DNA from 2 places in the Enterobacter sp. Taxon_8 genome. Region 2 is predicted to be linked to the other one. Evidence: predicted binding sites of a transcription regulator. Region 2 holds the regulator's gene; the other holds the start of a gene.
What was found. The regulator sigma-54, encoded in region 2, starts transcription at its own class of promoters, with help from an activator protein. The targets are predictions, from matches to a motif close to GTTGGCACANNTTTCGCTNT.
Positions count from the first base shown of each region.

Region 1: glnA (glutamate--ammonia ligase) is a predicted target of sigma-54. The motif match lies at 1,560-1,579, and genes of this name have one in related genera.

Region 1 covers NZ_CM177989.1:4,507,755-4,512,590, forward strand. The annotation lists gene typA (ribosome-dependent GTPase TypA) at 1-1,289, opposite strand, end outside; gene glnA (glutamate--ammonia ligase) at 1,666-3,075, shown strand; gene glnL (nitrogen regulation protein NR(II)) at 3,246-4,295, shown strand; gene glnG (nitrogen regulation protein NR(I)) at 4,307-4,836, shown strand, end outside.
Region 2 covers NZ_CM177989.1:519,542-524,377, forward strand. The annotation lists gene npr (PTS phosphocarrier protein NPr) at 1-178, opposite strand, end outside; gene rapZ (RNase adapter RapZ) at 175-1,029, opposite strand; gene ptsN (PTS IIA-like nitrogen regulatory protein PtsN) at 1,075-1,566, opposite strand; gene hpf (ribosome hibernation promoting factor) at 1,649-1,936, opposite strand; gene rpoN (RNA polymerase factor sigma-54) at 1,959-3,392, opposite strand; gene lptB (LPS export ABC transporter ATP-binding protein) at 3,440-4,165, opposite strand; gene lptA (lipopolysaccharide ABC transporter substrate-binding protein LptA) at 4,172-4,726, opposite strand; gene lptC (LPS export ABC transporter periplasmic protein LptC) at 4,695-4,836, opposite strand, start outside.

The DNA.
Region 1 (4,836 bases), 590 kb from region 2:
TTCATGTTTTTCAGGTCGCCTTTACGCTCACCCAGCGCCTGCATCACAGAACCCTGGTGCTGCTCTTCAACGTCCAGCGTCACGTTTTCGAACGGCTCTTGTTTACGGCCGTCGATTTCGCGGAAGATAACTTTCGGACGGGAAACCGCCATTTCGAAACCTTCACGACGCATGTTTTCGATCAGAACAGACAGGTGCAGCTCACCACGACCAGAAACGCGGAATGCATCAGCATCTTCGGTTTCTTCAACGCGCAGCGCAACGTTGTGCACCAGCTCTTTGTTCAGGCGGTCAAGGATCTGACGAGAGGTAACGAACTTACCTTCTTTACCACAGAACGGAGAGGTGTTGACGTTGAAGAACATGGTAACGGTTGGTTCATCAACAGACAGGGCTGGCAGCGCTTCCACGTTCTGCGGGTCGCAGATGGTGTCAGAGATGTTCAGCTCGCCCAGACCGGTGATAGCGATGATGTCGCCCGCTTCAGCCAGATCGCTGTCGATACGCTCCAGACCCAGGTGAGTCAGCACTTTGCCAACTTTACCGTTACGGGTTTTGCCTTCGCTATCGATGATAGTAACCTGCTGGTTTGGCTTCACTTTACCGCGTTTGATACGACCGATACCGATGACGCCAACGTAGTTGTTGTAGTCCAGCTGGGAGATCTGCATCTGCAGTGGACCATCCAGATCAACATCCGGTGCCGGTACGTGATCAACAATCGCCTGATACAGCGGGGTCATGTCTTCCGCCATATCTTCGTGGTCCAGACCCGCGATACCATTCAGCGCCGAAGCGTAAATGATAGGGAAGTCCAGCTGTTCGTCGGTCGCGTCGAGGTTAACGAACAGGTCGAATACCTGATCAACAACCCAGTCAGGACGTGCGCCAGGACGGTCAACCTTGTTGATAACAACAATTGGTTTCAGGCCATGGGCAAATGCTTTTTTGGTCACGAAGCGCGTTTGCGGCATTGGGCCGTCAAATGCGTCAACCACCAGCAGCACGGAATCCACCATGGACATCACGCGCTCAACTTCACCACCGAAGTCGGCGTGCCCTGGGGTATCAACGATGTTGATACGGTAGTCATTCCATTTAATCGCGGTGTTTTTCGCGAGGATGGTAATCCCACGCTCTTTCTCCAAATCGTTGGAGTCCATCACACGCTCTTGAGTTTCGGCACGCGCATCAAACGTACCGGATTGCTGCAGCAGCTTATCAACCAGGGTAGTTTTACCATGGTCAACGTGCGCGATGATGGCGATGTTACGCAAATTTTCGATCACAACTTTGCCTCAGGCATTAGAAATAGCGCGTTATTGTACACGGATTAATCGCACTACAAAACAGGATCACAAACATCCTCCGCAAACAAGTATTGCAGAGATGCTTTGTGATCGCTTTCACGGAGCGAAAAAGGGCACTTTAACGTAAATTGCACCAATATGGTGCTCAATGTTCACATTGAAGCACTATACTGGTGCAACAAATCCATCGTGGTGCAGCCCTTTTGCACTATGGTGCGCATGATAACGCCTTTTTGGGGTGATTTAAAAGTTGGCACAGATTTCGCTTTATAAAAATTACATGGCAACAGCCAGTACAAACAGAAACTGAAGACCTCGTTACCACGACGACAATGACCAATCTGGAGAGTTAAGTATGTCCGCTGAACACGTTTTGACGATGCTGAACGAACATGAAGTGAAGTTTGTTGATCTCCGCTTCACCGACACCAAAGGTAAAGAACAGCACGTCACAATCCCTGCTCATCAGGTGAACGCCGAATTCTTTGAAGAAGGCAAAATGTTTGACGGCTCCTCCATTGGTGGCTGGAAAGGCATTAACGAATCCGACATGGTTCTGATGCCAGATGCAACCACTGCGGTCATTGATCCGTTCTTCGAAGAACCAACCCTGATCATCCGTTGCGACATCCTCGAGCCAGGCACGCTGCAGGGCTACGACCGCGACCCACGTTCTATCGCGAAACGCGCTGAAGAGTACCTGCGTTCTACCGGCATCGCAGACACCGTTCTGTTCGGGCCAGAGCCAGAATTCTTCCTGTTCGATGACATCCGTTTCGGTGCTTCTATTTCTGGCTCCCACGTTGCTATCGACGACATCGAAGGTGCATGGAACTCCTCCACCAAATATGAAGGTGGTAACAAAGGTCACCGTCCTGGCGTTAAAGGTGGTTACTTCCCGGTTCCTCCGGTCGATTCTGCACAGGACATTCGTTCCACCATGTGTCTGGTGATGGAAGAGATGGGCCTGGTTGTTGAAGCTCACCACCACGAAGTGGCGACTGCGGGTCAGAACGAAGTGGCAACCCGCTTCAACACCATGACCAAAAAAGCGGACGAAATTCAGATCTACAAATACGTTGTGCACAACGTTGCGCACCGTTTCGGTAAAACCGCGACCTTCATGCCAAAACCAATGTTTGGCGACAACGGTTCCGGTATGCACTGCCACATGTCTCTGTCCAAAAACGGTACCAACCTGTTCTCTGGCGACAAATATGCTGGCCTGTCCGAGCAGGCGCTGTACTACATCGGCGGCGTAATCAAACACGCTAAAGCGATCAACGCCCTGGCGAACCCAACCACCAACTCCTACAAGCGTCTGGTCCCGGGCTACGAAGCGCCAGTGATGCTGGCCTACTCTGCACGTAACCGTTCTGCTTCTATCCGTATCCCGGTAGTAGCGTCTCCTAAAGCGCGTCGTATCGAAGTACGCTTCCCGGATCCAGCGGCTAACCCATACCTGTGCTTCGCAGCACTGCTGATGGCCGGTCTGGACGGTATCAAGAACAAGATCCACCCGGGCGAAGCGATGGACAAAAACCTGTACGACCTGCCGCCAGAAGAAGCGAAAGAGATCCCACAGGTTGCTGGCTCTCTGGAAGAAGCCCTGCAGGCGCTGGACGCAGACCGTGAGTTCCTGACTGCAGGTGGCGTATTCACTGACGACGCTATCGATGCTTACATCGCACTGCGCACTGAAGAGAACGACCGCGTGCGCATGACTCCGCATCCGGTTGAGTTCGAACTGTACTACAGCGTTTAATTAAGTTGTTTTACCCGGCGTGACAAGCGCCGGGAGTAGTTGCCGTGGAAACTTTTAGCCCATCTCAGGATGGGCTTTTTTCTCCACCAACAATCTGATCTCACGCGCTTTTTACGCCGAAAACGCTATACTGCACTAAATTAGTGCAAACGACTCCAGGAGACTGCTGAATGGCAACTGGCACGCTGCCCGATGCTGGGCAGATCCTCAATTCTTTGATTAACAGCATCTTGCTGGTCGATGACGAGCTGGCCGTTCATTACGCCAACCCGGCGGCACAGCAGCTGCTTGCCCAAAGCGCACGTAAACTATTCGGTACCCCGCTTCCGGAACTCCTGAGCTACTTTTCGCTGAATATTGGCCTGATGCAGGAAAGCTTACAGGCAGGCCAGGGTTTCACCGATAACGAAGTGACGCTGGTGATCGACGGGCGCTCGCACATTCTGTCGCTAACCGCGCAACGTCTTCCCGAAGGCCTGATCCTGCTGGAAATGGCGCCGATGGATAATCAGCGTCGACTGAGCCAGGAGCAGCTTCAGCATGCGCAGCAGATTGCAGCCCGTGACCTCGTGCGCGGTCTGGCGCATGAAATTAAAAACCCGCTGGGTGGGTTACGCGGCGCGGCGCAGCTTCTGACCAAGGCGCTGCCTGACCCTGCGCTGGCGGAATATACCAACGTCATCATTGAGCAGGCGGACCGTCTGCGGAATCTGGTAGACCGTCTTCTCGGTCCGCAGCAGCCGGGAATGCACGTTACTGAAAGCATCCATAAAGTGGCTGAGCGGGTGGTGAAGCTCGTCTCAATGGAGCTGCCGGAGAACGTCACGCTGGTACGTGATTACGACCCAAGCCTGCCGGAACTGGCCCATGACCCGGATCAGATTGAGCAGGTCCTGTTGAATATTGTGCGTAATGCTCTGCAAGCGCTGGGACCTGAAGGCGGCGAGATTATTTTACGCACCCGCACCGCCTTCCAGCTCACGTTACACGGCGTGCGCTACCGGCTGGCCGCCCGAATCGACGTTGAGGATAACGGGCCCGGCATTCCATCGCATCTGCAGGACACCCTGTTCTACCCGATGGTCAGCGGCCGTGAAGGCGGAACCGGCCTGGGCTTATCCATTGCCCGCAGTTTGATCGACCAACACTCTGGAAAAATTGAATTTACCAGTTGGCCGGGACATACCGAGTTTTCGGTTTTCCTGCCGATTAAAAAATAAAGGTGACGTTTATGCAACGAGGGATAGTCTGGGTAGTCGATGACGATAGCTCCATCCGTTGGGTGCTTGAACGCGCGCTCACAGGGGCGGGATTAAGCTGCACGACGTTTGAGAGCGGCAGCGAAGTGCTCGACGCACTCACCACTAAAACGCCCGATGTTCTGCTGTCGGATATCCGTATGCCGGGCATGGACGGGCTGGCGCTGTTAAAGCAGATCAAACAACGCCACCCTATGCTACCGGTCATCATAATGACCGCGCACTCCGATCTGGATGCCGCAGTGAGCGCCTATCAGCAAGGGGCGTTCGATTACCTGCCCAAACCGTTTGATATCGACGAAGCGGTGGCGCTGGTTGAGCGCGCGATTAGCCATTATCAGGAGCAGCAACAGCCGCGCCACGCGCCCGATTTTGGGCCAACCACCGACATCATCGGCGAAGCGCCGGCGATGCAGGACGTGTTTCGCATTATTGGCCGTCTGTCCCGCTCGTCCATCAGCGTCTTGATTAACGGCGAATCGGGCACCGGTAAAGAGCTTGT
Region 2 (4,836 bases):
CTTTGGCGGAATCCAGCATCAGCAGCGCGATCACGCTGTTCGCTTCCGCTTCGGTGCCTTCGTCATTTCGCAGCAGAACCTCTGCATCGAAACCCTGCATCAGCTCAAACAGCTTCATCGCCGGGCGTGCATGCATGCCCAGCTTATTGGTGATCTCAACGGTCTGTTTTACGGTCATGTTTTACGTTTTTCCAGCGTGCGATGACGGGACTGAACGTTCTTACCGCGCGAGCGGAAATAGTCGGCCAGCTGTTCGGCGATATAAACCGAACGATGTTTACCACCGGTACAGCCAATCGCTACCGTCAGGTAGCTACGATTGTTTGTCTCCAGCATAGGTAACCATAGCTCAAGGTAGCTTCGCGTCTGGTAGATAAAATTGTGTACTTCTGTGTGCCTGTCGAGGAAGGCCGCGACGGGTTTGTCCAGGCCGGTCATGGGACGCAGCTTCGGATCCCAGTGCGGGTTCGGCAGGAAGCGCACGTCGAAAACATAATCCGCATCAATCGGGATACCGTGCTTGAAGCCAAAGGATTCGAACACCATCGTCAGTTCACGCTCGCGTTTACCCAATAACCGGGTGCGCAGCATTTCTGCCAGCTCGTGAACGGACATCTCAGAGGTGTCGACAATCAGGTCGGCACGAGAACGCAGCGGCTCCAGCAGGTCGCTCTCTTCATCGATAGCACTCTCCAGAGAGAGGTTCTTACTGGAAAGCGGGTGCAAGCGACGGGTATCGCTGTAGCGACGGATTAGCGTATTGCGGTCTGCATCAAGGAACAGCAGCTGAGGCGAGAACGTGTCAGGCAGGTTGCTCATTGCCTGTTCGAAGATCTCTGGCGATTCAGGCATGTTACGGACGTCGATACTGACGGCTGCAGAGGTTTGTCTCTCCGCCAGCGTGCGGGCCAGATCGGGCAACAACACGACCGGCAGGTTATCGACGCAGTAAAAACCCATGTCTTCCAGCGCGCGCAGAGCAACGGATTTCCCCGACCCTGAACGGCCACTGACAATCATCAGCACCATGTTCCGTTTCTCCTCAGGACAACAGATGTGAAGGCCATCTCCTGGTTATGCATCATCCTGATTGCCTTCTGCTTCAGTGATAATTTGGTAGAGCTCTTCATCACTTTGGGCCGAGCGCAGTCGACGGCAAATGGTTTTATCGGCCAGACGTTTTGCGACCAGCGACAGCGTATGCAGGTGGGTTTTCGTCTGATCGGCAGGCACCAGCAGCGCGAAAAGGAGATCGACGGGCTGGTTATCAATGGCATCGAAGGCGATGGGTGTTTCAAGCTGCACAAACACACCAACGGCACGCAGGGTATCCTCTTCCAGTTTGCCGTGTGGGATCGCGATGCCGTTGCCGATACCGGTACTGCCCATTTTTTCACGGGTCAGAATCGCTTCGAACACCACCTGCGGCGGCAGGCCCAGCTGTTTAGCAGCCAGTTCACTGATGATCTCCAGCGCACGTTTTTTGCTCTGGCAGTGAACCGCACTGCGGGTACATTCCTGGTTAAGGACATTGCTCAGTTGAAGAGCGGAATCGTTGTTCATCATAATTTCACCTAAGCGCTAACTGTACAAATGGCCTGTTGTGTTTCACAACAGGCCGTCCTGCACCCGTTAACTGCCCGGACAATTAGTGTTGTTTCAGTTTATCTTTATGTTTATTGAGCTGTCGCGCAAGCTTATCAATCAAGCCGTCGATAGCAGCGTACATGTCTTGCCCTTCCGCACTGGCATGCAGTTCACCCCCGTTAACATGCAGGGTGGCATCCGAGATATGAGTCACTTTCTCCACTTTCAACACAATATAGACCTGATTGATCCTTTCGAAATACTGCTCGAGTTTTGCAAACTTCGCGTTCACGAATTCGCGTAAAGCCTCAGTAATTTCGACGTTTTGTCCAGTGATGTTGAGCTGCATAGTGTCTTCCTTATCGGTTGTGTCAGACCAGCTGTTTACGCTGGTTGGACGGCGGAATGGATAAAGACTCTCGATACTTCGCAACAGTACGACGTGCCACCATAATACCCTGATCGGACAGCATGGTGGTTAACTTACTGTCGCTTAGCGGCTTCGCGGGGTTCTCCGCGGCGATCAACTTCTTCACCAGGGCACGAATGGCCGTTGACGACGCTTCGCCGCCGCCCTCGGTATTCACATGGCTGGAGAAGAAATACTTAAGCTCAAAAATACCGCGTGGACTGTGCAGATACTTCTGCGTGGTGACACGGGAAATGGTTGATTCATGCATCTCGACGGCCTGGGCGATATCCGCCAGCACCATCGGTTTCATATACTCTTCGCCCTGCTCAAAGAAAGCCTGCTGCTGTTCGACAATACAGCGGCTGACGCGTAGCAGCGTATCATTTCGGCTCTCAAGACTTTTGATCAGCCATCGCGCTTCCTGAAGATTGCTACGAATATATTGATTGTCGGAGTCGTTACGCACGCTGGTGCACATGGAGGCATACTGCTGGTTGATTTGCAGGCGAGGGATGCTGTCTGAATTCAGTTCAACGACCCAGCGGCCATTGTGTTTTCTGACCAGCACGTCCGGAATAACGTACTCAGGCTCGCTGGTCTGGATTGACTGTCCCGGGCGTGGATCGAGTGACTGGATCAGATTCACCGCTTCTTTCAGCACATCTTCTTTCAGGCGCGTGACGCGCATCAGGGTGCGGAAATCGTGGTTCGCCAGCAGATCCAGGTGATCGCTGATGATCACGCGCGCCTCGTCGAGCCATGGCGTCTCTTTGCTGAACTGAGAAAGCTGGATTAGCAGGCAGTCGCGCAGATCTTTTGCGGCTACGCCTACCGGATCGAAACGCTGGATGCGCTTCAGAACGGCTTCAACTTCCTCAAGCTCTATCTCTTCGTCGCCCATGCTTTCCAGAATATCGTCAAGCGTGACGGTCAAATAGCCGGTGTCGTCAACGGCATCGACAATTGAGGTGGCAATCGCGCGGTCGGTATCGGAGAAGGGAGTGAGTTCCACCTGCCACATCAGGTAATCCTGCAGCGACTGAGTGGTTTCTCCCTGATAGACCGGTAGCTCATCATCCTGGTAGTCCGCACGCGTACCGGAAGGCGTTCCGGCGGTGTAGATTTCATCCCAGCTGGCATCCAGCGGAAGCTCGTCGGGCATCTCTTTTTGTTCGAGTGCGTCGGCGGTATCAAGCGCTTCAGTGTCCTGTGACTGCTGAGTATCTACCTCGTCATGAAGATCGGTTTGTTCCAGCAGGGGGTTGCTGTCCAGCGCCTGCTGGAGCTCCTGCTGAAGTTCTAACGTGGACAGTTGCAACAGGCGAATTGCCTGCTGTAGCTGCGGCGTCATCGCCAGTTGTTGGCTGAGCCTTAATTGCAAACCTTGCTTCATGTTCAGAGCATTTTTCTCCGGTTCGGCGTTACGTTACCTCTACCCTATCAGAGTCTGAAGTCTTCCCCAAGATAGACGCGCTTAACATGATCGTCTTCGAGGATCTGCTGCGGCGTACCGTGGGCGATCAGATTGCCCTGGCTCACAATATACGCGCGTTCACATACGGCCAGCGTTTCTCGGACGTTGTGGTCGGTGATCAGTACGCCAAGCCCGCTGTCGCGCAAGTGTTCAATGATACGTTTAATGTCGATAACCGAGATCGGGTCAACACCCGCAAATGGTTCATCCAGAAGGATAAATTTAGGGTTTGCGGCCAGCGCACGCGCGATCTCAACGCGACGACGTTCGCCCCCGGAGAGTGCCTGACCGAGGCTGTCGCGCAGATGCTCAATGTGGAACTCTTCCATCAGCTCGTTGGCACGATCCTGACGCTGTTCGCTGGTCAGATCGTTACGAATTTGCAGGACCGCCATCAGGTTGTCGTAAACGCTAAGACGACGGAAAATGGAGGCTTCCTGCGGCAGATAGCCGATCCCGCGACGCGCGCGCGCGTGAAGCGGCAGAAGACTGATGTCTTCATCGTCAATGATTATGTTGCCGGCATCGCGCGGCACAATGCCAACGACCATGTAGAAGGTTGTCGTTTTACCCGCACCGTTAGGGCCAAGCAGCCCCACGATTTCGCCAGAGTTGACGGTCAAACTGACATCTTCTACGACACGGCGGCCCTTATAGGCCTTCGCGAGGTTTTTTGCAGTTAATGTTGCCATAACGGATTAGTTACTCTTCTTCTGTGCCGGGGCCTGGCCCTTGCCTTTGTCCTGCAGCTGCGACGGAACCAGTACGGTCGTGACGCGTTTACCTTTCTCGCTGGAGGCCTGCATTTTTTGCTCTTTCACCAGATAGGTGATTTGGTCGCCGGTAATGTTGCTGTCCAGCTGTTCCAGATACGCGTTTCCGGTCAGGATTACCAGGTCCTTCGCCAGCTCGTAGTGCATATGCGAGGCGCGGCCTTTTACCGGCTTGCCATTGTCCTGCATCTGGTAGAAGGTTGCCGGGTTGCCGTAACCATCAATGATCTCTTTGCCCTGCTCGCCACCCGGACGGGTCACGACCACTTTGTCAGCGTTAATTTTGATGGTGCCCTGGGTCATGACGACGTTACCCGTGAAGGTGACGACGTTACCCTGCATATCGAGAGACTGGGTGTCGGACTCGATATGAATCGGCTGGTCGGTATCGCCCGTTACAGCAAGCGCGGGGAGACTGGTCACCAGCATCGCGCTGGCGATAATTACTTTAAGGCTGAGTTTGTTTGTTTTGAATTTCATAGGAGGTTCTAACCTTTTCAATCAGCTCGGCGTTCTTGCTGCGTAAGTTCCCGCGCATTCTCAAACCGCTGGAATTAAATGTTGTGCCATACAGTGTGACCAGATCCTGC